One region of the Lysinibacillus pakistanensis genome, then DNA from elsewhere that is predicted to be linked to it. Evidence: riboswitches for the same ligand, from Rfam matches in the RefSeq annotation. Region 1 holds a riboswitch; the other holds the start of a gene.
What was found. Region 1 has a riboswitch for cyclic di-GMP ahead of QNH24_RS22815 (hypothetical protein). Riboswitches for the same ligand answer to the same signal wherever they lie in the genome.
Positions count from the first base shown of each region.

Region 2: it holds a riboswitch for cyclic di-GMP, as region 1 does, so the genes downstream of both, QNH24_RS15940 (amidase) here and QNH24_RS22815 (hypothetical protein) in region 1, are expected to answer to the same signal.

Region 1 is NZ_CP126101.1:4,566,159-4,581,443, forward strand. Features, by position in the region: gene QNH24_RS22805 (methyl-accepting chemotaxis protein) at 1-924, opposite strand, end outside; gene QNH24_RS22810 (hypothetical protein) at 966-1,679, opposite strand; gene QNH24_RS22815 (hypothetical protein) at 1,723-2,097, opposite strand; cyclic di-GMP riboswitch class I at 2,270-2,356, opposite strand; gene QNH24_RS22820 (tRNA dihydrouridine synthase) at 2,496-3,458, opposite strand; gene QNH24_RS22825 (AraC family transcriptional regulator) at 3,807-5,789, opposite strand; gene ltaS (lipoteichoic acid synthase) at 6,427-8,379, opposite strand; gene QNH24_RS22835 (hypothetical protein) at 8,838-9,131, opposite strand; gene rlmD (23S rRNA (uracil(1939)-C(5))-methyltransferase RlmD) at 9,259-10,623, opposite strand; gene cydS (cytochrome bd oxidase small subunit CydS family protein) at 10,999-11,121, opposite strand; gene QNH24_RS22850 (cytochrome d ubiquinol oxidase subunit II) at 11,134-12,159, opposite strand; gene QNH24_RS22855 (cytochrome ubiquinol oxidase subunit I) at 12,156-13,502, opposite strand; gene QNH24_RS22860 (diacylglycerol kinase) at 13,995-14,918, opposite strand; gene QNH24_RS22865 (thioredoxin family protein) at 15,015-15,285, opposite strand, start outside.
Region 2 is NZ_CP126101.1:3,201,744-3,217,028, forward strand. Features, by position in the region: gene QNH24_RS15885 (beta-carotene 15,15'-monooxygenase) at 1-389, opposite strand, end outside; gene QNH24_RS15890 (AraC family transcriptional regulator) at 786-1,670, opposite strand; gene QNH24_RS15895 (EamA family transporter) at 1,780-2,697, shown strand; gene QNH24_RS15900 (Cj0069 family protein) at 2,898-3,944, shown strand; gene QNH24_RS15905 (LysE family transporter) at 4,001-4,633, opposite strand; gene QNH24_RS15910 (hypothetical protein) at 4,960-5,412, opposite strand; gene QNH24_RS15915 (tetratricopeptide repeat protein) at 5,746-6,486, opposite strand; gene QNH24_RS15920 (methyl-accepting chemotaxis protein) at 6,594-8,309, opposite strand; gene QNH24_RS15925 (hypothetical protein) at 8,511-8,717, shown strand; gene QNH24_RS15930 (saccharopine dehydrogenase family protein) at 9,008-10,237, shown strand; gene nspC (carboxynorspermidine decarboxylase) at 10,234-11,373, shown strand; gene QNH24_RS15940 (amidase) at 11,802-12,689, opposite strand; cyclic di-GMP riboswitch class I at 12,733-12,820, opposite strand; gene QNH24_RS15945 (chemotaxis protein CheW) at 12,958-13,446, opposite strand; gene QNH24_RS15950 (M20/M25/M40 family metallo-hydrolase) at 13,473-14,588, opposite strand; gene QNH24_RS15955 (hypothetical protein) at 15,066-15,285, opposite strand, start outside.

The DNA of each region.
Region 1 (15,285 bases):
CGAAATAAAAGAAATATCCTTCATAGCTGCCACAATTTGAAGTGAGCTTGAAGATAATTCTTCTGTACTTGCTGATGAATTCGCATTATTTTCAGCAATAATTTTTGTTGTATCTACAATTTTTTCAAACATTTCTCCTATTTCAAGAATTTTCGTATTTGTTTGTTCAAATTCTTCTGTTCCTTGCTTCATCGATATTACGACTTTGTTCGTCTCATCTTGGATATTTTTGACAATATTTGAAACTTCATCAGCTGACTGACGCGATTGTTCTGCTAATTTGCGAACTTCATCAGCAACTACAGCAAAGCCTTTACCATGTTCACCTGCACGTGCTGCTTCGATAGCTGCATTCAATGCTAATAGATTGATTTGCTCGGAAATTCCTGTAATTACTTTTACAATGTTTCCAATTTCGTATGATTTTTCTCCAAGTGTATTGATTGCATCAAATGTCGTATTAATCGTTTGATTAAATTGCTCCATTTTCACCAGTGAATCTTTTAACTTAACGTTACCCTCTTGCGTTAATTCTAACGTCGTATTCGATTGTTCTGAAATTTGGTTTGATCTTATAGACAGTTCTTCAATAGCTACTGTAATGTCTTCGATAGAAGTAGAGCTCTCTTCGGTAGCGACTAGTTGCTTTTTTAATCCTTTACCGACTTCGTCAATTGCGGCCCTTACAGTATCAGCCTTTTCAGTTGCGTATTCCCCATGTTCAAAAAGATTTTCACCTTTTTCCTTGATCTTATTTGCGAATTTATAAAATTGTTCACCTATTTGACCTGCTGGTAATTCGTTTAGTCCATTTTGTCCTTCATTATTTAACTGGGCATGACGTTTAAGTGAAAAATAGCGGTAAGCAAAATACAAAGATGTACATATTAAAACTACAATAATCCCTAGCATAATGGCTTCCATGAAAATATCTCCTATTCTACTAACGTATTAGTGATGAAATTTTATAGTTCTTTTACAATGATGTAAATTCCATCTGCTACAGTTGATGGAATACTGCTTAGATGTTCGTTGCTTTCATATTTATGAACAATAAAGTTTCCTTCTATGTCTACATATTTTGTCAGGTCATGATACTTCTCCATTAAACGCAATGACTTTGGATTTGTCGCTTCACCTAATACTAATCTTAAGCCTTCTTTTCTTGCTCTTTTTACTAATATATCTCCTAAGCCTTGTACAATCTCATGACGATTATGCTCGGCAATTACACCTAATAAAAATAAATGTAACACCTCGCCATCTTCCATATTTTTTCCATAACGTTTTTTATAATCTTCTAAGAAACGTTTATCAATATCCTCTAATACATGCATGACTATATTCATATTAGAAAACGTGCCTTCAAAAATATCCTCTTCCATAATTTCAAGGACATTCGTATCTCCAACTAGTGCGCCTACGACTTTTCGCTCTTTATCTAGTGCAATAGCACAATATCCTTGATGAACATTTGCTTCAATATATTCCTTTGTAAATTGATAGAAATCTTCGTACGGGAGTTGTAAGGCGTACCCGATAATCGGCTCTTGAACCCATTTACCGGCAACTTCTACTCCAATAAATGTTTTTGCTAAACATTCTGCTGCCTTTTCAATTAAATCTGGCTGGTCCTTTGTAAGGATTTCATATGTATATAATTCTTGAATTGTTTGCATCGTAAATTCCTCTTTTCAAAATGTGACTATAGCTAATTAAAGGTTAACGAATTGGTAATTGCGAAACATTGTCGACCACAGTTCCTGGGAAGTTAACTCTCTCTAAAGCATTTCGTACTTGAACATATCCTATTTTAGAGGCTGGGCTAACAATAAATAGTTCTTTAAAACCTAGTGATGCGTAAAACATTAGTGTTTCTCCTAGCTCTGTTGAAACCTTTGAAGGAAGGGGTGATTGATAAGTTGCATCAAAAACTAATGTATATGTATTTTTCTGTACTCTAGCCACTGTTTCTTCCAAATCTTTTAAATATTGCTCTACAAGAGCTGCTTTAATAAACCCTATTACTTGGACGTGAACTTCTTTTTTTGCCTCATAAATCGCCATTTTATATTTTTCTTTATCAACGACTATCATCTCAAATCTCCTTTTTATTCTTTATTTGATATTGTTAGTATTATTCTATAAATATAAACATTTCAATATAATTACATCTATCATTACGATTGATTGTTGTCTGTTCTTTTATTTTTTCAACAAAAAAACTATCCTTGAACATAATTAGGATAGCCAAAAAAACGCTTATTATTTTGGCAACCCGACTATCATTATCCAAGGGGATTTTAGACTCGTAGCTTTGCGTCCTTACCTTTCGATAAGTTTGCCTTTTTCTATTTTATAAAAATAATACTAACATCACATTGATATATTACAATTACATTATAAATGACTTGTCAATTTTTGTCGACATTTAGTAATTTACTCCTAATAACATCAGGAATTAGAAGCATTTTAAATTTATGTTATAGTATTCATCAGTATTCTTTTTCAAAGCTATCAAGCAATGCACGCACTTCATCTGTTGATTTCGTGTTCATCAATTGATTTCTTAATTCGCCAGCCCCACGGAATCCTTTGACATAGATTTTGAAAAAGCGATGTAGCCCTGTGATGGAACGTGGCAGTACTTCCGCATATTGATCTTGAAGATCGAGCTGCAATCTCAAAAGATCTAGATATTCTTTACTGCTATGCTCTTTCGGCTCTTTTTCAAAAGCAAAGGGATTTTTAAAAATACCTCGCCCAATCATAACGCCATCAATCCCATATGTCTTCGCAAGCTCCAGCCCTGTTTGACGATCAGGAATATCTCCATTGATGGTAAGTAGCGTATTTGGTGCAATACGGTCACGTAACATTTTGATTTCCGGAATAAGCTCCCAATGCGCATCTACTTGACTCATTTCCTTTCTTGTTCGTAAATGAATAGAAAGATTGGCAATATCCTGTTTTAAAATATGCATTAGCCACTCTTCCCACTCATCTACATCCTTATAGCCAAGTCGTGTTTTCACACTAACAGGCAACCCACCCGTTTTTGCTGCTTGAATAAGCTCTGCTGCAACGTCTGGACGTAAAATCAGGCCACTGCCTTTCCCTCTGGTAGCCACATTCGGTACAGGACAGCCCATATTAATATCAATGCCTTTAAATCCAAGCTCTGCCATGCCAATACTCATTTGACGGAAATATTCGGGATTATCCCCCCAAATATGAGCCACCATCGGCTGTTCATCTTCTGTAAAAATCAAACGGCCCCGCACACTTTTCATGCCTTCTGGATGACAATAGCTATCCGAGTTTGTAAACTCTGTGAAAAATACATCTGGTCGACCAGCTGCACTTACTACGTGACGAAAAACAACATCTGTCACATCTTCCATTGGTGCAAGTACGAAAAATGGTCGTGGTAAATCACGCCAAAAATTATCTATCATTTCAAATCCAAATCCTCTCACTATAATACTGCTTCAAACTTTCGGTCAAAAAATATAAAGCTTCTTTTACACTTATATCATGCTTAATAACTTATTATCAAACACAAGTACTTTTGGACATTTATAATTTGTGAAAAACTATTGTGAAAATCGCAAATAAGCAGTTGATATAGATTTTTCTATATCAACTGCTTTTCTATTACGCCAACTCCAACCACGACACAGCTTCACAATCTAAATACCTTCGAATCACTGGATTAAGCTTTGTTCAGCATAAATTTAGTACTCTCCATAGTCAATTTTAGAGCCCATTCAAATACTTATACTAACTTCCTACAGATATTTCGCTCATTGGAGTTCCTTTGATTTCTTAGTGCTCAGCAAGCTATCTACGACAAAGTCAAGCTGCTTATCTAGCGAAAAGATATCATTGTAGAAGAACAAGCCAAAGCTCATATCGATAAGCCGACCATCCTTCACTGCCGGAATGTTATTCCAAATCGTGTTGTCTGATAAATCTTCCATTCCTTCAAAGGCAGAGCGGAACACATAATCACCAGCATACTGAGACAACACTTCGTAGGAGACATCCATGCTCGTCGCATCATTCTTGGAGGTTTCTATTTCCTGTTGCACGATTTCAGGTGCTTTCATTCCCAAATATTGATAAATAATCTGTGACCCCCGTCCATAACCCATCCCCACCATTACGGCCATAGAGCCTTTGTTACTTTCCATAATTGTGACTGTTTTGTCCAAGATACCAGCCTGCTGCAGCTTCTGCTTGCTTAGTTCCACCTTCTTATAAAAGTTGTCCAAAAGTACTTTAGTCTGTTCTTCTTTACCAAATGCTTTCCCCAGAATATCCATGCGTTCTTCCACAGGTAAGTCATATGGTATATAAAGAGTGGGGGCAATTTTATGAAGATTGTTGTAAATTTCTTCTGTTGTAACAATAATGAGATCTGGTTCAAGGGCAAGCACCGCTTCTGGGTTCGGTTGCCCATCCCCCAAAGTGGTGATGCCATCCAATTCGCTAGCGATTGCCGCATCGCCTCCTCCCACCAGCGTGGAGATACCAACAGGTTTTATTCCTAGAGCAAGCAGGTCGCCCATCAAATATAGGACTACGACCCGCTGCGGATTAACAGGTACTTCCACATCTCCTTTGAGGGTGTGCACAATTCTCGTTTGCGGCGTCTCCTTAGCTTTAGCATTTGATATTGTCTGTTGCGTCTCTGCTGGTCTGGCCGTTGTTCCATTATTCACAGGCGCATTCGATGTACACGCCGATAGCAACAACATCAAGCTCATGGCAACCGCCAATATTATTTCCTTGTTTCTTGTCTTTCCAAACATCAAAAATTCCTCATTTCCCTTAGATTTGACTATTTTATCTAGTTCTCTCTCAGTGTAATGAGGTTGATAATCGTTATCAATATCATTAATGTCCTTATCAGTTATCATTTTTATCCGATACTCACTTGGCGTCATATGATGATATTTTTTAAACATTCGAATTAAATTTAATCCGTCCACAAAACCACACCCAGCAGCAATTTCTTGAATAGTAGCATTTGTGTATTGCAAATGCCACTTGGCCGAAGCCAACCTTATCTCATTCAAATACTCCTGAAGACTTTTATGCTCGCGTTTTTTAAAAAGCCTAACTAACTGGCTCCTGCTAATCGGTAGCATTTCAATAAGTTTTTGAATGGACACAGGTTCGCTATAATGTCGTTCTAGATATTGCTTGGCCAAAACCACATAATCAGGCTGGAAGTAAAGAATATCTCCCTCTTCCAACTCATTGTAAATCTCATAGACAATCTGATACAGTACAATCTTTGAATAAAATTGATTCAACACGGATTCCCGATTCCAATGGTCTTTCATAATCAAAAATTTCTCCATAAAAAAAATGGGATTCCCTGGTGAAAATCCATACGATTGTATAAACGGATTAATATGTTCTAACAAACGATAAATTTCTCTTTTGTAAAAAGGCGGAGTTTCTGCTCTATACAGCACCATGTAAGTCTCTAGACTTCTGCTTGTAGGATGAATCGATAATTCAGTTCCTTTCCCTCCATGAAAAATACCAAAACGTTCCGATTGATATAATGTGTGATCCAGTTTTACGTTAGCCGTTCCACCACAGGTATACACCAGCATACTAGTCGGCATCCTGTAACTTTGAATCGGCTTGTCCGGATGAAGCAACTTGTAACGAACATCTATTAATGAAATGGATGAGCGTGTCCATAGCCGAACAGCCATATCGATCATTTCTTTTGTAAAGTGGTTAGTTGAATCCATATCTTCCGACAACTACCTTCACTCCTTCAATCCATATCATAATTGTATGGTAATATAAATGATAATGATTATCAACTTCAAAGTAATTTCTTTCCTACTTATCTTCTACTGTACATGCGATCTAAAATACACAAAAGCACGAGCGCTGAATACGTTCGTGCTTTATCAAGCAGGTAAATGCGGTTCATAAATACTACTTCCTCACAAGCTAAACACAGCACTCTACATGTGTGCTGTTGGATTTCATTTTTTATAATATAGTTTTGAGCATATCTAACGGACTTACTTCTTCATTTGGATAAGCCTGTTTCATTAGCTAAATAGTTTTTTTCAGCTTCTTTTATTAGAGTGCTTCATTTTCAACGCATGCCTTAAAATAAAATAAAATTTTTATAAAGCATTACTAGATGAGCCTAAAGACAATCAAGTTCTTTTATTATACTAACTCCAACCAAGCAACCGCTTCACAATGAGCGGAGTGTATGTAGCAACATTTGAGCCCTGAAGGGTTTACCTTCTTAATTCATATCCAAAAATAACATATAAAAAAGGCAATTCAAGATAATAGTAAGATATCATAAAGCAATCGGATCATAAACTCTTTGATCTTTGATATCAAACACATTTTCTTGAATTGCCCAACAAATAATTAATTCGATTCTACATTCTCATCTTTTGAGTAATTATACTGAGAAGGATCAACCGGTGTATAACCTTTTGGTGTATAGAATCTCAATAAATCACCATTCACGACTTTATCAGACAAATACAACTTATGATCTACTTCATTTTTGATCGTTTTCGCAGACTCTAATTGACTATCATCTAGTAATAATCCTGTTTTATTATCATAAAACTTTTCATTAATTGAATAAATCGTTGGACTGACAAAATCGCCATTTCTAAATGGCACAATTTCATCATGCTCTTCTGATAATAAATCTGAACCAAATTGAACAAATTTTTGCGTATCAATTCCTAGTAAATGTAATACCGTCGGAAGAAGGTCTGTTTGGCCTCCATAAGTATGGTCAGTTCCTCCTTGCATTCCTGGAACATGTATAAATAATGGTACGCGTTGTAAATTAGCACTTTCATATGGTGTAATTTCTTTGCCAATCACTTGTTCCATCGCTGTATTATGATTATCAGAAATACCGTAATGGTCACCATAAAGAACAATCATCGTATTATCATATAAGCCTAATTCTTTTAATTGATTGAAAACCTGTTCGATTGCTTCATCGGCATAACGAGCAGTTTGGAAATAGTTATCAACACTAGGATCTCCAGTATTAGCTTTATCAATCGTTACTAAATTTTGATCCATTTTATATGGATAGTGATTCCCTACCGTAATTAATTTTGTATAAAAAGGTTGTGGTAAGGAACTTAAAAGACTTTGAGATTGTTCAAAGAAAGGTTTATCTAATACACCATACTCAGCCATATCACCTAAAGAATCTGTATTATAATAACTAGCATCAAAGAATTTGTCGTATCCAAATGATTTATAAATCACATTTCGGTTCCAGAAGCTTCCGTTATTACCGTGGAATACAGCAGATGTATAACCATAATCTTTTAGAATACTAGGAGCTGCCTGGTACGTATTTTGTGCTTTTGTAATATAAGCAGAACCTTGTGGTAACCCAAATAAAGAATTTTCCAGCATAAATTCTGCATCGGACGTTTTACCTTGACCTGTTTGATGGAAGAAATTATCAAAATACATTGTATTCTTATCTTTAGTTAATGAATTTAAAAATGGCGTAACTTCTTCACCATTTAATTTATAGTTGATAAGGAAATTTTGGAATGATTCTAAATGTAAATAGATAACGTTCATTCCTTTTGCTGCACCAAAATATTTTGCATTAGGTTTGGCATAGTTTGATTTTGTATAGTTTATCACTTCTGTAATATCACTACTATCCGCCAAAGCTCTTTGTGAAGATGCTTTCATCGTTTCAACTGAATCATAAATCGTATAGTTATACATTCCTAAATATTTCACAATATAGTTTCTATCAAAACCTCGCGTTAATAGTTGTGGGCGATTAGTTTCGGCTAGTCCTAAATTTAGGATTGATACTACTAATGCAAATGCAATGATTGTTATTGCTTTTTTATAGCCAACGCGATTCGTTTCTTTTTTAATTTTTCTTGAAAATCGTAGATAAAACATGACAAATACATCCACAAAGAACAAGATATCATAAGGTTTTAATAATGAGAGAACACTACCACCTAAATCTCCAAAATTCTGAGTTTGGGAAAGTGTAGGTAATGTAATAAAATCACTAAAAAATCGGTAATAAACAATATTGGCATATAAAAGTATAGACATCAAAGTGTAAATTATAACAAGTGATGTATATTTTCGTTTTCCTCTAAATAAAAATGAAAATCCAAGAAATAGCATTGCTGAACCCAGCGGATTTATTAATAAAAGGAATTGTTGAATGACTCCCTCTACCCCTAGATCAAATTGTGATAGTTGACTAAAATATGTTTTAAACCATAGCATTAAAACAGCTAATAAATATATTCCCAAAAAGTTGTGTAATAGGTCATCTTTTTTACTTACTAGATTTTTCATTTTTGCACCTACCTTTTACTTATTTAAATTAAAATCTAAAATAAGTATTGCATTTGAAAAAATGTTACTTCACAATAGTTTTTTTAGCGACTAATGTATCTTACTCCCCATCTAAATTTCTGTCAAGTTGTTAACTATCATAAAGACAATTGGTATAATTATTGCTAATTAATATAAATCTTGCCATGGAAAAAATGCCACGAAAATGTTATGTTACTAACATTTTCGTGGCATTTTAATCCGAGACTTTTTTTATCTCCGTTAAGTTCAATTATGCAACCGCTTCACAGTGTGTAGAATGTATGTGGCAACACATTGGTGCTGGTGGGTTAAAATTGATTCCGCTCTACTTTAGCGAAATACCAACATATTATCTCCAACTTTCACTTACAAAAAGAGCATCAATCCTTTAATAAGCGACTCTTTGAAGAATTATTTCATTATGTAGCTAAGTTTGATTACCTCAAGTCTTTTTTTTTTCTTCTTTTTGATTCTTTTACATAATTAATATAGTTTCCTATTCCTTCTATTGCTGAAACTGCAATGATGGCCCATTCTAGTGCATTAACATCTATTAACGATTCCTTTCCATAGAATAATGTAACGCTAGCAATAAACCCATAGAGAATGGCTTTAGAAAAATACTCCCAAATAGGAGAATAATTTTCTATATTAATTTTTCCGTATATTTTGTCTATTACGATTACCATTCCTAAAATTATAACTATGGTTATAATAAATTCCGTCTTCATAGTTCGCCTCCATAAAAAATTTTACAAATGCTTCATTATAATTTCTTCGAAAATATCTTAATCCTTTATGTACCGAAAAAGAACGAATTCCCTACTTGAAATCCGTTCTTTTATCATTTCTTTATTATTAAATTAACTCCAACCACGCAACAGCTTCGCAATGTGTCGAATGCGGGAACATGTCAACTGGTTGAATTTCCTGTGTTTGATAGCCGCCATCCTCCAGAATACGTAGGTCACGTGCAAGTGTGGCTGGATTACATGATACATAGACAACCCGCTTCGGACGTTGCTCTAAAATGGTGTTTAAAAGTGCCTCATCACAGCCTTTACGTGGTGGGTCTACAACAAGGACATCGGCTTCTTTGCCTTCTCTATACCAACGTGGAATTACTTCTTCTGCTGGACCTGCCTCAAAATACGTATTTGTAAAGCCGTTCAGTGCTGCGTTACGCTTTGCATCTTCAATAGCTTGTGGGACAATTTCTACGCCCATGACTGTCTTTGCTTTTTGAGCAAGGAATAGAGAAATAGTACCGATTCCACAGTAGGCATCAATTACTCGTTCATCACCCTGTAAATCAGCGTAGTCTAGTGCTTGTTTGTAAAGAACTTCAGTCTGTTCAGGGTTTACTTGATAGAATGAACGAGCTGAAATTTCAAAGCGTACATCTCCAATTGTATCGATAATAACGTCCTTGCCCCATAGATTTACGGTCTCATCACCGAAAATGACATTTGTTTTGTTACTGTTGATGTTTTGCATAATTGATGTAACATTCGGTAAAAGCTTTTGTATTATCGCAACGGCTGCCTCTTTTTGAGGGAACTTTTTCTTTTTCGTTACGAGTACAACCATGACTTCCCCAGTCGCACGAGCTGTACGAATGACTACGTGACGTAGCATTCCCTCATGTGATGTCTCATTGTATGGTAGGATACCCATTGCAGCTAACTCCTTTTTCAAGCCAGCAAGGATAGCGTCCGCTTCTCCTGTTTGAATTAAACAACGTTCCATATCAACAATGCTATGCGTCTTAGTTTTATAAAAACCTGCTATTGCTTGTCCTGCTTCATTTACGGAAAAAGGGATTTGCGCTTTATTACGGTAATGCCAAGGCTCTTTCATGCCTTTAACTGGAAGAACAGGCGCATTAATTTTACCAATACGTTGCATAACGTTCCGTACCATATTTTCCTTCCATTTTAGCTGCCCCTCATAAGATAAATGCTGTAATTGGCAGCCACCACATTGCTGGAAATAGTCACAAGGTGCATCCACACGATCGGGAGACGGCTTGATAATTTCTACAGCTTTGGCAAAGCCGTAATTTTTTAAGGTTTTCAACACATGGATTTGAGCTGTTTCGTTAGGAAGTGCGCCCTGTATAAATAGCGGGTAGCCCTCAACCTTTGCCACGCCATTGCCGTCATGTGTTAAATCTTCTATATAAACTGTTAGTCGATCATTTTTTTTCACGGGTGCTGACATTCATACATCCTCCATTTCAATCTTCTTATTGTAGCATGTGTTGGCGCATGAAAAAAGAACAAGGCTTGTTATTGTAGGAACTATCTTATGAGCAGAGTAAGTCCGATTGGCGTAATTTACCTGAGTGGATATATCTGTGAGATGAGCGGAACTACTCTTTGCCTGAGCAGTTTCACGTGCTACCTGAGCGATTCTTCTCTTGACCCGAGCAATTTTATCTTCTACCTGAGCGGTTCTCCCCTTTGCCTGAGCAATTTTTTCTTCACCCTGAGCGGTTCTCCTATTTGCCTGAGCAGTTTCTTCTCCAACATGAGCAATTCTTCTTTCCTTTAAAAGAACAGACCTAATCAGCCCTACTCTGCAGAAAAAGAGTCGCTATTCGCGACTCTCTTCCTGTTTTTTTGCTATATGACGATCTTTGGGTGCCCACCAAAACGCAGCGATAATTCCTAGAATTACTACAATAAATGGCGCATAAAACATAAGAAACTTTTCCATTATTCTTTCCTCCTATGCATGATTGTCTTCTTTTCCTGTCACATAATTTTTGTTGAATAGGAATAACTTTAACAATAAAAATAGTGATGGAATTAGCAGACATAATCCCAAAATAAATGCAATCACGAGTGCAATCGCCATTTGAGTGCTGGTGAAGCTATCATAAATTGTTAAATATGGGTACAGTAAATATGGATATTGTGCGATACCATAGGCAAAGAATGCTACTGCGAATTGGGCAATCAATAGTCCTACAGCCAAACCATAATTTTTTCGCATCGCTATTAATAGCACCGTAATAATAAATAGTACTGCTGAAATGGCAAAGAGCCACCATAAATCAACCATATGATTATAGCTCTCTGGGTTGATGGATTTCATTTCATACATAATGCCAAGCGCACTAACCATTAAAGGTGCGGCCCAGATAAGCGCATATTTTCGCATTAGATTTGTGGCTTCCTTATCCTTTGCCTTATGGGCATACCATGTTAAAAATACAGCTGAAATATAAAGTACAGCAGCTATGCTCAAAACGACAATACTCCAGGCAAATGCACTTGTGTAGAGCGTCCAATAATTTAAGACGGGCTGCCCATTTACAATATCAACATATCCCCCACCAGCAATTGCAAATACTACGGATAGAGAGGCTGGGATAAGTAAGCCTGCCACACCATATGTCAGTGTGTATCCAATATGTCCCCGTGAGCCATATGATTCAAACGCATAGTAGGAGCCTCGTATTGCAAGCAGCACAAGTGAAATACTTACTGGCACAAGTAAAATCGTTCCATAATAAAAGGCTGTTTGTGGGAAAAATCCTACAATCCCAACAAAGAAAAATACTAAAAAGACATTCGTCACTTCCCAAACAGGTGATAAATACCGCTTAATAATATTTGTTAAAATATGATTTTTCCCAATGAGTAGACTATAGGCATTAAAGAAGCCTGCTCCAAAATCAATCGAAGCAACAATGACATAGCCGAATAGGAAAATCCATAGTACTGATATACCTAAAATCTCTAATGTCATAGGAAATCACCGCCTTTTTCAGAATGGCGATCTTCAATTTCACGTTCAATTGGATTCTTTTTGAACATACGAACCAATACCACAATGCTCCCTATTGCCAATACAGCATATACACCAGTAAATAATAGCATCATTAAATCTACATGATCACTTGTAGTTGCTCCCTCTGGTGTTCGCATTAAACCATATAAAATCCAAGGTTGTCGTCCAACTTCTGCGAGCCACCAGCCAGCTTCAATAGCAATGATAGAAAGTGGTCCTCCTGCGACAATAATCCATCTAAACCAACGCGTGTGGATAAATTGCCAGCCACGTGCTTTCCCCAGTACGTAGAGCAGTGAAACAAGCGCCATGAACATGCCGATAAACACCATAATATTAAAGAGATAGTGAATATACAGAGGGGGACGGTCTTCCTCTGCAAATTGGTCTAAGCCAATGACCTCTGCAGTTGGATTATTATAAGCCAAAATACTAAGGGCATATGGAACCTTTATGGCATATTTCACTTCCTCACCATCTAACACACCAAAAAGTATAAGTGAAGCTTTATCTTCTGTTTCAAAATGCCATTCAGCTGCTGCTAATTTTTCTGGCTGATATTCTGCTAAGTACTTTCCAGAAAAATCTCCGATAATTGCAGCTGCAATAGAGAAAATCAGGCCAATCTTCATCAGTAATAATAATGATTTTTTATGATACACATGCTTAGAACCTCGAAGCATACGGTATCCTGCAATTGCTGCTAGGACAAATGCTGATGTCATATAGGCAGTCACAAGAACATGAGCTACCTTTGTTGGCATTGCTGGATTAAACATTGCTAAAAATGGTTGGATGTTCACTAGCTGCCCATCTACAATATCAAAGCCCTGTGGTGCGTTCATAAATGCGTTAACAATCGTAATAAACACAGCGGACATAGATGCACCAACAGCTACAGGAATTAGCAGCAACATGTGCTTTTTCTGACTATCAAAGCGATCCCATGTGTACAAATAAATTCCCAAGAAAATGGCTTCAAAGAAAAATGCAAACGTTTCCATAAAGAGTGGTAACGCAATTGTTTGACCAGCAAGTTGCATAAAGTTTGGCCATAATAAAGATAACTGTAAGCCAATTGCAGTTCCTGTTACTACACCGACTGCCACAGTAATAACAAAACCACGCGCCCAACGTCTTGCCATTAATATATAATGCTCATCATTCTTTTTATACCCAGTCCATTGAGCAATCATAATCATTAACGGGACACCCACACCAATTGTTGCATAAATAATATGGAACGATAATGTTAGCTCGGTTAATGCTCTACTCCAAAAGACTGCTGATTCATTAATCATCTCATTGCCCCCCTAACTTCCAAATATTCTTCCAAGAATGGAAAGTAGCATGATAATCGCAACACCGAAGCTTAGCCAAATGAGCTTTTTTTCCTGTGACTTATACAAAGGCAACACTTCCTTTCCCTTAGCTATACCCCCATTTTCCACTATTACAACGAAAAAAACCTTTAAAACGGACCGAAATTTCAGCCTATTATAAAGGTTTCAAATTTTGTTCAAGTAATATACGCACATTTGCCAAACATTTTTCTTAATTCATTCACAATCAAAAATAACTAAGGATTTTTATCTATTTAAGTGCCGTTTTTTAGCACCATAAATGAAGAAGTGACCTAAATCAGGTGACATTTATCTATTAATGAGTATTGTGGGTTTTTGAGTTTCTTCTTCTCCCCATTATTGAACAAAGAAGAACCAAACTCCTCTTAAGTAATTTCACTTAAAAAAGCTCTCTTGCACTGAAAAAGTACAAGAAAGCTCCTTCGTTATTTATTCAATTAAAATACGATCTTCCTCACGAATATCTGCAAGTGGTACAAAAATTTCAATATGGCGTTTTAGATTTTCAAACGTGGCAGGTGCATCTCCACCATATTCGCCATCTAGGTTTAGATGTATTTCATCTTCTGTTGTTACTTTTACCACACTAGCTTTTTTATAAATTACTCGATCATCATTTAAATGCTCGCCTCTTAAAGCCATTGCGGCTAGCTGGATAAATTCAGGGAGGCTTACTTTTTTCAATACTAATAACGTAAAGTATCCATCATTGATGCTTGCGTCTGGTGCAAGCTTTTCAAAGCCACCCACTGAATTTGTTAAACCACATAAAAACATCATTGCATCGCCATCAAAAACCTCACCATCATATTCAATACGCATATGAGAAGCCTTGAGGGATGGAATCATTTCTACTGCTTTTAAGTAATAAGCTAGCTGCCCGAGCATTGTTTTCATTTTGCTTGGTACTTCGTAGGTTAACTCGGTAATGCGACCACCAGCTGCAATATTGATGAAATAGCGTTCCCCATTTAATAAACCTACATCCACTGGCAACGTATCACCCTTTATAATAATATCTACAGCATCTTCAATATTTCGGGGAATATGCACCGCACGGGCAAAGTCATTTGTTGTGCCCATCGGAATTAAACCAACTTTTGGACGTTTTTCGAATGGACTCACACCTGAAACAACTTCATTTAATGTGCCATCCCCACCAACTGCAATAATGATATCAAAGCCACGTTCTACTGCATTTTTTGCCGCAATGGTTGCATCGCCTTCACAAGTTGTTGCATGACAAGATGTCTCATAGCCTGCTACCTCTAGTTTTTCCAATACTTCTGGTAGATGCTTTTTAAATACCTCTCGTCCAGATGTAGGATTATAAATGATTCTTGCTCGTTTCATAACATACCTTCCTGCTTCATAAGATTCTATTTCATTCAACGAATTATTCGCTGAAATGTTGCACTGTATAAATAGCAGATGCCTCTTAATTAACAACTACTTCAAAACTGATGTCACTTGTTTTTTAAAATCTTCATAAACAAATGTCCAATAGGATTGATTCGTTATATTTTCCTCACGAATTTCTGCATATAATGCCTTTTGAGCATCTTCAAATGTAGGATCTTCTTTATCGGGTAGTCCTGCTCGTTTGCTCACTACTAGTTCCTGTAATTGTGGTGCACGAGGTCCCCATTTGCCGATAACCTGTCCAGCATCATCTAATAAAAGATAAATTGGAATAGCGCGACCACCATTTGTTAAATAG
Region 2 (15,285 bases), 1.4 Mb from region 1:
CTTACATCCGCTAGTATTTTAGGCATATAGCGGACAAATGTCACAAGAAGCAAAATTTCTAATAGTATAATTGAACCTTCAATCACAAACCCAGCCCATGTAATGGCTACAAATGGCTGAAGATGATCGATTGGAATTATAAATCGAGCTACAATACAACCAGCAGCGGCTAAAAGAATGGCTTGTTTTACAGAGTACTTACCTTTATAAAGCATAAATAAAATCGGCATAACAATGACGAAATCAATTAATGAGCCAATGACTACTCCTTTTGTTTCTGCTGGTAAAATGGATAAACCTAAACCCGTGTTATAAAGTGTGTAATTACTGGCAAGAACGACTAATAAAAAAGCTAGCCATACATTTTGCTTTTTCTTGAAAACAATCATACATTATCACTCCTTATTTTACTTACCTGTTCTTCATTAATTAATCATTCCTCTAACACATTTTGACTTAATTTCTGAATAATCTCCCTTAGCAGCAACAATTTATTCAGTTCAAGCCTTGAATAATATTTAGAAATAATATACCGTTTGATTTCTTCTTCCCTTTCAAATACTCCATACCCTTTCTATCTAGTTGTACAATTATTTCTCGATTATTTTCAGGATTGATGCTTCGAAAAGCATAACATTTTCATTCAATTCAATCCTTAAAGTAATATTAATAGTAAAGTTATCTTCACTATTAATATCACCTTATTATTTATGGTTATAATTGTCAATGACTCCATCAAAAATAGGTGTTTTTATGCTACTGTTTTGTCAAAAATTTTTCATATATTATCTTCTACAAAATCTTTTGCGATAAACATATGGAGAAAATCCTGTATAATCCTTAAATTTTTCTATAAAATAACTAACTGTACTAAATCCTGTTGTTGATGCAATGCTAGTGATGGATTGCTCACTATCTCGTAATAACTGCAAACTTTTACGAAGACGATACAGTAATAAATAGCTGAATGGTGACATACCCACCATTTTTTTAAACAAACGACTGCATTCTTCCCTGCTTAAATAAACATGTGCGGCTAATTGCTCCAATATTATTTTCTCTGCATAATTCACATGTAAATAATCCAGCATTTCCTTCACACGTTCATGCTGGACAATTTTCGTAGGTTCTAGCATTTCAACGGTCAGCATGGATTGCGTTAGCATAGCTTCCCAAATGGCTACAAGCTCTCTCCAAACCTTTAACTCATAAAAATCATTCTGCATTTGTAATATGCCTGCGATCTCTTTTACCTTTTGTGCTAAATAACCTGAAAGCCTTACATAAGGTAAACGATTACTTGTAATGTATGGTTTTACATATTTCTCGGTAAATACACTTCCCTCATGTCCTCCTAGCAACATTGGGTCCACATTGAGACAGTAAATTCTTGCTAGATTTATTTCATACGGCTTTGCCTCGTGCAACCCTAAAGCATTAATAAATAGTCCATCTCCCTCCTTGAGTATAAAAACGTCCCCTCCTACTCGATATTCTATACGACCTTCTTTCACATAAACGAATTGAATCTCTTTATGCCAATGCAATGGCAAAAAATCTAAGCTTTCTAGTCGCATAGTCGTCTCGTACAAAGCAACTGGAAATGCCTTCGTTCCATGTGAGGTTAGTTCTTGTAAATCCTTTGCAATTTTTATATGAGTTAAGACCATTTCTCTATTCACCTCAATATATTGATACTTTTAACCATTAAATCGATATTTATTACACCTATAAGTCCTTATAATTTCTTTATATTGATAGTTTAGGAGATGTTTCAAAATGAATCAAACACAACTTAATAAACGTACTTTTGGTTTTATTCTCGTCATTCTAGGGGCAAGCTTTTGGGGTATTGGCGGGACTGTTGCGCAAAAGCTTTTTCAGCAGGAAAATATCGAAGTAGGATGGCTTGTTTCAAGTCGCCTTCTTATAGCAGGTCTATTATTAATCGGAGTCTATAAAATAACACATTGGAATAATTCAATTTTTGTTATGTTTCGTACAAAGCACAATGCCTTCAGACAAATATTATTTAGTTTACTAGGCATGCTTGCAGTTCAATATACGTATATGATGTCGATTTCAATCGGTAACTCAGCTGTCGCGACATTACTTCAATACCTAGCTCCACTTTTTATTATGGGCTATTATCTAATAACAAAGCATAGTCAATTAACAAGGCAGGATGGTATTGCTGTCACACTGACGTTGGTTGGTACTTTTTTATTACTTACAAACGGCTCCTTTTCAACCCTCTCTGTTCCAGGTTTGGCAGTATTTTGGGGCATTTTATCTGGTCTCTCTGCAGCTTTTTATACGCTATATGCTGTTCCGCTGTTACAGCAATTTCATTCATTGCTAGTGGTAGGGTGGTCGATGGTTATTGGTGGTATTGTGATGAGTCTATTTCATCAACCGTGGCAAATTAACATGTCTAATTGGGAATTGTCAACCATTGCTTATTTTTTGTTTATTGTTATTTTTGGAACAATGCTAGCCTTCTGGTTTTATATTGCTAGCCTACATTATTTAACGCCGAAAGAAACAAGCTTACTTGGCAGTTTAGAACCTTTAACAGCTGTTATGACAAGCGTGTTATGGCTCAAAATTAACTTTGGAGGTTTTCAGTTGCTTGGAACGATGCTAATCCTTTGTATGATTCTGTATCTCACGGTCTTTCCCAAAAAGCAACAATAATACTGACGAATAAAATCTAGCGAATGCAAATTCGAGGACACAAGCTGTTTAGTACTTCACTTAAGCATGATAGGCGATCTTTACTGATGTTTATGTGGGATAAAATTTAAATTAATACATAAAATTTACATATTTTATATATCTTTTATCCCTTTCAGTCTATTATACTGAAACTATCATCATACTAAGGAGGTATTTATATGGATAAAAAAGTTATATTTTTCGAGGTTCGTGGTGGGTCAGATAAGGGACCAGATGGCTATAGGAAAGATACAATGCCAATGGTGGATGCATTAAAGCAACGTGGTCAGAATGCGGAGGTTATTTTCTTTGATGTGACAAGAAAAGAAGAAATTTATAATTACGTGAAAGAAAATGGAGTCGCTTATGTATCACGTATTAATCCTGGAAATTTACAGCATGAGGAAGAATACTTTGCGATGTTACGAGACCTATGTAATGCAGGTGTCATTGGAATGCCGCACCCTGATGCCATGATTGGTTATGGCTCGAAAGATGTCTTATCAAAATTGTCCTCTACCAATTTAGTGCCTGATGATACATTTGCCTATTATACAATTGAAGCCTTTAAAGCCCAATTTCCTACCTCTCTGGCTATTACAGAACGCGTTTTAAAGCAAAATCGTGGTTCAACAGGAGAAGGAATTTGGCGAGTAAAATTGGTAGAACCTCTTGCAGAAGGAGTCACAGAGGTACCACTTGATGCTCAAATTAAATGTACGGAAGCCAAGGATAATCATGTGGAATATTGGAAGCTTAGTGATTTTATGATGTTTTGCGAGCAGTACATTACAGGTGCAAATGGCATGCTTATCGATATGCGCTTCCTGCCACGTATTACAGAGGGGGAAATTCGCTTATTTATGTTACGTGATAAACCCGTACACGTTGTACATAAAAAGCCAGCAGATTCTGAGGATGCCTTTAGCGCTACATTATTTTCTGGTGCCAAGTACCGCTACGATTCTCCAGACGACTGGGAAGAGCTGGTGCAAAACTTCTTAACACAGCTACCTCTTGTCACTAGCCTGCTTGGTGGTTATGATTTGCCATTAATATGGACGGCTGATTTCATGTTAGATACTGATGCAGCAGGAGAAGATTGCTATGTTTTAGGTGAGATGAATTGCTCTTGTGTAGGCTTTACTTCTGAGCTTACCTTAGCACACCAAGTAGCTGAGGAAATTATCGCTTGCATCAGGGAGCGTACAGAGGTTTCCGCTTAACTAATTAACATTTACAAACAAAAATAAAAAGTGCGATCATGTAAATCGCACTTTTTTCATATATAGACCTTAATAGCTTGAATAAATTCATAGATAAAATATCCAGCAAAGCCAATTAGTAAGACGCCTGCTGCCATTGTAAGAGTCTTAATGACCTTACGATTCATCGCTTTTCGAGTCACGGAAACAATGGCCATTAAGCCAATATCATGCAATAATATACCACTCAGAACACCTGCTGCAATGACTAAAAAGCTGGTTGATTCACCTTCACCATATGATTTGGCTAGAACCACACCGAAAACATTCACCCAAAATACGAGATTTCCAGGTGAAATGGCTACTAGCAGTCCATTACGATAAGAAGTAAAAAACGATTTTGTTACTTTCTCTCCTGCTAGCGTAATATCATGGTCCGCATTTTTAATTGAATCTAACCCTAAGAAGAATAAAAAGCCTGCCCCTATTATCCACATTGGAATTTGAATAATTGGCATTGCTAAAATCGAGGCTAATCCCATATACAATGCAAATACTAATACTACGTCAATCGTCATGCCACCAAGTCCTACTGCCCAACCATGGATAAAGCCATTCTTTAAACCCTGCTTCGTCATTTCGACGGTAATGGCCCCAACTGGCATGGCAATCGCAAGTCCTACCAATACATATGCTACATATAAACTCAAACAAACACTTCTTTCATGCTATAAAATAAGCTTCATACGTCCGTTTGTTTGATTATAGCATAAAAATACGACATCGGAAGCGATTATTAATAATTATTCAACTTTATAGAATAATATTGAAAATGAAAACTATATTTCATATTATCCCCAATAAAGTAATATTCCTACCATTAAAGGTTTCTCCTACCAAAATACATATTGAACTAGTACAGTTTTGAAGTGACTTATAATTGATGACCCTAATAGGCTTGAGTAGCTGTTGTCATCCTGAAAATTAAACAAAAGAAGATTATTCATCTGCATCCATTCCCGACTTTGTGACGGCTTTACAGGAAGAAAGATTTTAAGTAGTAAATAATGAATAATGCTGTTGACTGAGCGACTTTCTCCCTCACTTGATCGGATAATGCCGTTGACTGAGCGACTTTCTCTCTCATCTGAGCGGATAGTGCTGTTGACTGAGCGACTTTCTCTCTCATCTGAGCGGATAATGCTGTTGACTGAGCGACTTTCTCCCTCACCTGAGCGGATAGTGCTGTTGACTGAGCAGTTTTCTCCCTCACCTGAGCGGATAATCCGTTGACTGAGCGACTTTCTCCCTCACCTGAGCGGATAATGCCGTTGACTGAGCGACTTTCTCTCTCACCTGAGCGGATAATGCTGTTGACTGAGCGACTTTCTCTCTCACCTGAGCGGATAGTGCTGTTGACTGAGCAGTTTTCTCTCTCACCTGAACGGAAATCAGCTATGTGATCAAGATGCCGATGATGAATATGCAATCTGGTTTTCTTCATAGGAAAGTGAAAAGTGGTGAGATTGGGGATTATATGTATGTTTGATATGGAGTTTCTTTTTTATCGTACCCAGGACATGCCAGTGCTACTAAATTTTTTGTAGAAGAACAAGAAAAGCAAGGGACTGTATTAACGGAAAAAGAGGTTATACAGGAAGCTGTAAAGGAGCTTGACAAATCACGGAGAGCATTATAGCTGGGGTGTTTGCTTTGAAAATGAAAATTTAAACAAGTCCGATATAGCTATACATATAAAGGATAAGTCGTAATCTTTTTGGTGCGAAAAGGCATCTCCCAGGTGAAAGATGCCATTTTTTCCTTAAAGCATTTGCTTTTTCCATTGAGTAAGAATATCAGTGGATTTCGCAATGTCCATCTTTAACATTACCTGCTTAGCAGAGCAACGTTTTTTAGCCTTTTCCCATGCCTCCTCTAAGGCGGGTAAATAGCTTAAATTTTTTGTGGCTGCAACAAGCTGGAAAAAAATATTACCTTGAATATAATACCAGCGTGGGTTCATGCTATCTAACTGAATTGCTTCTTCAATAAGACGAAGGGCTAAATATGGACTGCCCTCACTGCGATTCAGAAATTGGGCAAAAGCCCCCCAGTAAAGTGCTTTATTTGGTTGTAGTTTGATGGCTTCCGCGTATTGAATATTTGCCTTATCATGCTCTTTCGCCAAAACAAAATATTCAGCCATTATATAGTAAGCATTCGCCTGTGCCTCAATGGACCCAGCTAGCAATTCATCCATCACTTTACCAAACTGCTCATCATCCTGGCTTCCCGTATAAGCCGAAAGGACATCACGCTCTGGATAGGAGCCATCTGCTCGTTCCATATTTTGTTTCAGTTTTTCACCAGTAGGAATAGGCATATTCGCATAGCCATTCGCCTCCAATAAAGCAACATGTTGCTGAATCATAGCAAATGCCGCATGCTCTGCGAATGCATTATCAGTTACAATATTTTTGGCTAACTGATAGCTTTCCTTCACGCTCCCATTTACAAATAGTTCATTAATCTGTTGGACAAGCTCATCAAACTGTTTGATCACTATTAAAACCCTCACCTTCACCAAAAGAAACGTTTTATTGGTAGTTTACCATCTTATCGAGAGAAAAGGAGCGCATATCATGTAATACAAGGGTAAATATTTAAAGTTTAACATTCTTTTAATTTGAACGACTTTACATGTTGTTCAAGTGTATGTGCCATTTGATTCGTTTCATTTGAGCTATACGCTACCTCATCAATACTTGCTGTTGTTTGCTGGGCTGCCGCTGTAATTGCATTCAATGTTTCCTTAATCTCTTGAATAGACTGCGTTAATTGTTGAATCATCTGAACAACATGATCTGATTTCTCTGCCTCCAAAGTCAAAGCATGTGATATCTCAATGATTTCTTCCACTGTATGTGAAACAGCTGCTGAAATATTTCCTAATGATTGAGCAGTTAAACGAACCGTCTTTGTCCCCTTTTCAATATATTTTGTATTATCCTGCGTTGAAGAAGTAACCTGCTGAATATGTCCCATAATTTCCTGTATTAGCTGGTCAACCTTTAATACTTCTTGATTCGATTGCTCAGCAAGTTTTCGAACTTCCTCTGCTACCACTGCAAAGCCCTTGCCATGTTCTCCTGCTCTTGCTGCTTCAATGGAGGCATTCAAAGCCAGTAAATTGGTTTGTTCAGCAATACCAGCAATGGATGTCGTAATAGCCTGAACTCGCGTTGCTGATGTGACTAAATTACTAACCGTGTTACTAACCATATCAGAGCCATTACGGATTAACGTCATGTCATTATTTATATCCTTAGCAAGTTGCTCTCCTTGTGCAGCAATTTTCATTGTTCCTCTTGAGGTTTCAACACTTGTATCTGCTTTCACTTTTATAGTTTGTAAATCCTCTGCTAAGGATGTAAGTACATCTGTTGCATTTTCTGCATGATGCAGACCATCTGTTACTGTCGCCGTAACTTCATAGATATTGTGCGCGACGCCTTGAATCGTATTTGACATATCATTTAATGTGTTAGCGGTTTCATCAGCATTCGTGGCTAATGTAATAGATGTAGTGCGCATCGTCATAATCATATTTTGTAAGTTGACGGTCATACGATCTAATGTGCTTGCTAAATCTCCTACTTCATCATTCCTTTTTACCTTCATTTCCTCCACCGCTAAATTTCCATTAGCTATTTGCTTGGCCTGATGAATTAGTAAGGTAATAGGCTTAACCTTACGTCGAATTAAAAAGCCTGTAATAATTGAAGCAATTAACATTGGAAAAATACTAATTAAAATACCACTCTGCACAACATCCCAAGTTCGCTCCTTCACAATAGTAGCGTCGAAATCAATGACACTAATGGCAATGATTTCTTTACTTGTGTCATGATCCTTAAAAATTGGTGCATAGCCTGATAATCGCTCCATTCCACCATATGTATAGGGTTCAGAGTATGTTGGATGCTTTTTCTCAAGTAATAATTGGATTGCCTCTTGGTCCATGTAAAATGTATCTCCAGGTGCAAAGCCCTTCTCTGCCAAATGATCATCCAAGGCTAGCAATGTACCATCTAGTGTTAAAATATATTGCGTTTGAAAGATGTCTTTGTGTCCTGTTGTCCAGTTTAAATCCTTCCCAATACTCTCTTTTGCTGCTTGCTCCCCACTCAATGCTCTTTCCATATCTTCTGGGCGAATCAAGCCTGTTGTTATATTAGCACATCCATATGCCTCGATTCCCGCTGCATCATATAATTTATTATAAGCCGTTATATATGTAGCGAACGATGTAATTCCTAGCATCACTACTAAGATACCAGCAATGATCGTTCCGAGTTGAAAAGTTAATGAATTTCGTAATTTCACGATTCATCATCTCCCCTTTCTAGTAAAAATCTATGAATATTCACTTTATTTCTATCATACTATAAAAAGATGTATTTAAAAAGCATCTTTTATTGAATAATAGAATGGAAAAAGTATTGGATAAAGTTCTGAATTATGAGATAATTGAAGTGCTATATCTTCATCTATTGGGCATAAAATCTTCATTTAGGAGGGCTTGCTATGAATAGACGTTTTCATGTTGTATCGCTTTTTATTGGAAATTTGTTAACACTAGGCGCTATTTTCATTTATGCTATGCAAAGTCAAGTGAATGTTGCCCTCAGTACTTATGCCCTTGTAATGGCTTATTTAAGTACATTGCTCATGATCTTTTTCTATGTGTGGGGAGATGAAAAGAAACAAATTTCAAATCGGTTTTCTAAATAATTTAGCAATAATTAAAATCTATTTGAATTTTTCCCTTCCTGCTCTAGTAGGAAAGGGAATTTTTCATGTGCTTCCTTTTCACTCAAAAAGTAAAACTTCAATCACTAGTAATTTCTATTCCCCTCTAGTTATTGATGAATCATTCAGCTTTATTGGAGTAAAATAAGTCCAATTGTTGTAGAAAAATAAATTTTTTTGTAGAAAATTTTAAAACAATGATTGAGTACTATATCAAATTTCTGTATAATCAGCTTGTTTGACAATACTTTTATGAACTTGGGGGTAGACAATTGGGTAAAGCATTGATTATCGGAGCTGGCGGAGTTGCCAGTGTTGTGGTACACAAGTGTGTTCAAAATTCGGACGTATTTGAGGAAATTTGTATCGCAAGTAGAACTGTTTCAAAATGTGACGCTCTAAAAGAAAAACTAGACGGCGGAAAAACAAAAATTCATACTGCACAGGTAGACGCAGACAATACAGAAGAGGTTATTGAGCTTATTAAAGCTTTTGGACCAGATGTAGTCATTAACGTTGCACTACCTTATCAGGACTTAACGATTATGGATGCTTGCTTAGCGACAGGTGTGCACTATGTGGATACTGCAAACTACGAGCCACCTGAAACGGCAAAATTTGAATATAAATGGCAATGGGCTTATAAAGAGAAGTTTGAAAAAGCTGGCTTAACTGCATTACTTGGTAGCGGTTTTGATCCAGGTGTAACAGGCGTTTTCACAGCTCATGCGCAAAAACATGAATTTGATGAAATTCACTATATTGATATCGTGGATGCAAATGCGGGAGATCATGGCTATCATTTCGCTACAAACTTCAACCCAGAAATTAACATTCGTGAAATAACAGCGAATGGTCGTTACTGGAAAGAAGGCAAGTGGGTTGAAACAGCACCACTTGAGAAAAAAGAGGTTTATAACTTACCAGAAATCGGACCAAAAGATATTTACCTTCTATACCATGAAGAGCTTGAATCACTTGCGAAAAATATTAAAGGTTTAAAACAAATCCGCTTCTGGATGACGTTCTCTGAAAAATACTTAACACACTTAAAAGTATTAGAAAACGTTGGCATGACATCAATCGAGCCGATCGAATTTGAAGGTCAAATGATTCAGCCAATCCACTTCCTTAAAGCGGTATTACCAGATCCAGCTTCTCTTGGACCACGTACAAAAGGTAAAACAAATATCGGTTGTATTATTCGCGGTCTTAAAGATGGCAAAGAAAAAACGTACTATGTATACAACGTATGTGACCATGAAGAGTGCTATAACGAAGTTGGTTCACAAGCGATTTCTTATACAACTGGTGTACCAGCTATGATTGGTGCAATGCTTGTGATGAACGGTGAATGGCGCAAACCAGGTGTTTGGAATGTAGAAGATTTCAATCCAGATCCATTCATGGATGCATTAAATAAATGGGGTCTACCATGGCAAGAAAGCCATAACCCAGAATTACTTGACCTTGATTTAGATGCAAAGGAATTAAGCCGATGAAACCAATTGATTTTTCAAAAGTTCCATCCCCTTCTTATGTAGTGGATGAGCGATTATTAACAAAAAATCTTGAGCTTTTAAAATCAATTCAAGATCGTACAGGCTGCCGCATTTTACTAGCCCTTAAAGGTTTTTCTATGCATTCAACATTCCCTTTAGTAGGGGAATATTTAGCAGGCATTACAGCTAGCTCACTGCATGAAGCACGTCTTGGCTATGAAAAAATGGGCAAAGAAGTTCACGTTTATGCTCCTGCTTATATTGAGCATGAAATGGACGAGCTTCTAGGCTATGTGGATCACATCGTGTTTAACTCATTTAACCAATGGGCTCAGTTCAAGGATAAAGTGAAATCTGCTGGTAAAACAATTGAATGTGGTATTCGTGTGAATCCTGAGTACTCTGAAATTGAAACAGCTCTTTACGATCCTTGCTATACGAATTCCCGTCTTGGCACAACTTTGGCTAACTTTGATAAAACACAGCTTGACGGCATCGATGGTTTACACTTCCATGCGATGTGTGAACAAAATTCAGATACGTTAGAGCGTATTATTGAAGTAGTGGAAGAAAAGTTTGGTGATGTTTTACACCAAATGAAATGGTTGAACTTTGGTGGTGGCCACCATATTACTCGTGAAGATTATGATGTAGAGAAGCTTGTGAATATCATTAATTATGTGCAAGAAAAGTATAACCTGCTTGTGTATTTAGAGCCAGGTGAAGCAGTAGCCCTTAATACTGGTTATTTAGTAGCTACTGTGCTTGATATCCAAGAAAATGGGATGGATCTTGCTATTTTAGATACGTCCGCAACATGTCATATGCCTGACGTCCTTGAAATGCCGTACCGTCCAATGATTATCGGTTCTGGTCAAGCGAATGAATTAGCCCACACATATCGCCTAGGTGGACTTACATGTCTTGCTGGTGATGTAATTGGCGATTATTCATTTGAGCAGCCATTAAAACCAGGTGACCGTCTTGTATTTACGGATATGGCCCATTATTCCATGGTGAAAAACCATATGTTTAACGGCGTCAACTTACCTTCAATCGTTTCTTACAATGATGAAGAGGGCATTAAAGTCATTCGTGAATTTAAATTTGAAGACTATAGTGGCCGACTTTCTTAATAAAATGTCAAACACCTCCAGCTAAAATTGGAGGTGTTTTATTATCTTTTTAGGTTTTAAAAGGACTACCTTTCTCCTGGCTCTTGAAAAATAGTCTTAGCGTTTTACATCATTCAACTTCGATTTCAGTTCTTAACAGTAATACTTCCTCTATAGTTAAGCTAGTTAATTGCATAATTAGTTCATTATCGTAACCTCATGCAATCATTTTTTGCCACCGCTTTAATTCCCCTCTATTCCTTCTTGTTGTGCATGATATTTAGCATCCTCTAGTTTAGCTACTTAATCAATGATGTACTTTAAACGAGACTGGTAGGCAATAATTGTTTCAGGTGTTTGGCTTAACTCTTCCCATGCACTAAGTCCTTGCTGCAAGTTTTCGTCTTTCATTGCTAATGCCTCCAATTCATCAAGTGTACTTTGCTCTACTATGGCTGCATATTCATCCAACTATCAACATGATGAATCGCAACTCCTTGATAGCTTGTTTTTTTCGCATAGTGACGTTGAACAAGAGCTAGTTGTTTATTCATAAAGGCTTCACCATTATCATAAAAAGTAATATTTTGGTTATCATCTAATGCACCAGTTTCAACACTAATCACAATGGATTTATTAACTTTTTTTGCATAGGCGACTTCATGTTGTACAATTTTAATAATATCTTTTGCAGTATTTCGATAAGCCATAATAGAAACGCTCTCTACTTGATTTATCACCCATTCAGCAAGTAAGCCTTTTCCAAATCGATTGTTGTATTTAATTTCGTCAAACCAGAACGGCATATCTGCTTCCAAAGGTAATTGTAATTGCTTGGTTTCCTTTTTGGCTCTTGTAAGAAGTGCTTGATAGGATTCAATTGTTTGCGTTTGATTATAGCTCCATCCACTATTTAAGTATGGTTCTATATCGAGATGAACGCCTGAAAATTGCTCTGTCACGTCAGCATTTTTATTATATGTATGTAACCAATCAAACAACTGATTCTGCATTTTATAGCCATCTTTAGATACCCAATCTGGCGCTCCGTCCAATGCATATATTTTGATACCCTTTGCAGTTGCATGACTAATAAAACGCTTATAGTCAACACTTCCTATATCCGTATTAATCTGTAAATAAAGTTTGTTTACCTGCTTGTTCTCTAAAAACGAAAGTACTCCTGCTTCATCCTCAATAATTCTAGAAGTATCCCATAACCAAGTAGCCTTATCTTCCACGGTCACTGCGTCTACCTTTCCAAATGATAGTCCAAACGTACTGGCAATTGTAACAAAAATAACAATAGTTACTGTTAATAAAGAGCAACTTTTCATGTCTTACAGCTCCATTCTATTTGCCATGGCTCCTAGAACAGAACCTGGTAACCTGACAATCATGCACTAGAATAGTGTTTAGACTCATGGCTTTGCGTCCTTCTCTTTCGACAAGTTTGCCTTTTACAGTTGTTTTCTTTTCTCTTATCATACATGGCAAAAATAAAAATGTCTGTAGGAAAAATGCATACTAATCATAAATAAGGGGGAATAAAATGATATTCATACGGGTTATTTTTACTATAAAAAATAAAAAAACGTAGAGCCTTCAAGCATCTACGTTTTCTTGTTCATTTTCCAGCATTTTATGCAAGTAATTAATAATTTCACGAATTCCTTCTAGTGAATTGACTAGTATTTTTGGGTCCACATAGGTAATCATACGATTTTCCAGGTTTGCCACTGCTGTAAAATAACGCGTTTTTGAATAGTTAACAAGTCCCATCTGCTGTAAAACAGACGTGTCAAAATCTAGAATTTCACGCGCTTCCGTTACAAGTAATCCATAATTCACAACATCTGTATTCAATACTATAATACGTGCTGTTACAGCATTTGAAGAACGATTATAAAGAATACGTTCAAAATCAAGCACTGGGATAAGCTCACCACGAATTCTCGTGAAGCCTAGAAGATAATTAGGTAAATGAGGAATCGGTGTTACCTGCTCTAATTTTTCAATTGAAATTGCTTGTTCCACAGGCACTGCATACTCTTCAGTTCCACAAGCAAAAACTACTGCCTTTACACTTTCCATGCGGTCACATCCTTCAATTTCTGCTGTTATTTTTTTGCAGATTCTTTGACAATTTCAACTAGTAAATCTGCTAATTTTTCTAATTCTTCTACTGGGATTTTTTCATTTGTTGTATGAATATCTTCGTAGCCAACAGAAAGGTTGACTGTAGGGATGCCAAATCCTGCAATTACATTTGCATCTGAACCTCCTCCAGAAATCCCTAGCGTCGGTGTGCGATCAATGTTACGTGCTGCTGCCATTGCGACTTGAACGACTTTATCTGTTTCAGTAACTCGGAATCCTGGATACATAAGCTTTACTTCTACTTCAGCACGTGCTCCAAGTGATGCAGAGATTTGTTCAAATGTCTCCTGCATATGCTTCGTTTGAGCATCGAGCTTCGTTTTATCAATTGAACGAGCCTCTGCAAGAATATTCACTTCATCACATACAATATTCGTAGCCTGACCACCCTCAAAACGACCAATATTTGCTGTAGTTTCTTCATCTAAACGTCCTAGCTTCATCTGTGCAATACATTTTGCAGCCACTGTAATCGCTGACACTCCTTTTTCTGGAGCTACACCAGCATGGGCAGTTTTGCCAATAATTTTAGCGAAGACTTTTGCTTGATATGGTGCTGCTGTAACAATTCCACCCACTTTGCCATCACTATCCACTGCAAAGCCGTATTTGGCTTTAATTTTGGATGAATCTAACTCTTTAGCCCCAACAAGTCCACTTTCTTCACCCGCAGTGATGATAAATTCAATATCTCCATGCTCAATATTTTGCTCTTTTAAACGTTTCACCATTTCTAGTAATGCTGCAAGCCCAGCTTTATCATCAGCGCCCAAAATTGTAGTACCATCGGACACGATATAACCATCCTCTCGTAAAGATGGCTTAATTCCTTTACCTGGTACAACTGTATCCATATGAGAAGTAAAATAAATTGGTTCAACATCTAAAGAACCTTTTAAAGTAGCCAATATATTGCCTGCTCCATGTCCATTTCGTGTATGGGCATCATCCTGTTCTACTGTAAAACCAAGCGCTGTTAATTTATCGATTAAAACTGGCGCAATCAAATGCTCATATTTTGTTTCTGAATCAATTTGTACGAGCTCGAAAAACTCTTCTACTAAACGACTTGTCATGTTGTAAGACTCCCTTAGTTTACGTGTATTACCACGTTATAGTATATGTATTATTTTAGCACAACGTTAGAGGAGTTGAAATAATTCACAAGCAGTTCGAGACTAATTTTTGGAAGGAGATCAATTATGCCTCGGCATATTGGCGTCCGGAATTGGCTTTGTGCTTGCACAAAGCACTCCTTTCCGATTCCGTGACATCCGCCGGAGGCTTTGGGCCAACATGATGTTGGTCACTAAGTCGTTGCCACAAGACGTGGCGTTCTTAGACTGAGTTCCGCTATTTCAGTAGGTATTTGGACACCCACTGAAAAGGAAACAAAACCGCATTCATCTCACCATTTGTAAATGTGGGAGTCTTCTGTATCTGCCGCTGTCGCGCATAAAACATCTGCCACTATGCTTTCGATAAAAAAAACATTTGCTGAATGAAGATAAAAAGCTCGTGAAAGAGGGAGTTTATCCCTTTCCACAAGCTTCTTATAGCTGGAAGATAGCCTCTTTCTCACGTTCAAGTAACTGAAGATGTTCAACCGCTTTATGATGCTTATCCTGTAAACGCCAAATTGTATTATGTACATCATCTTGCACACGAGATACTTGCTCCCTAGCAGTTGATATTTTGGAGTGGACAGACCAGGCTGAGAAAATATCGTCAAAGAAGTAGTCTGCAAATTTGACAAAGCCATCTGTTTCAACA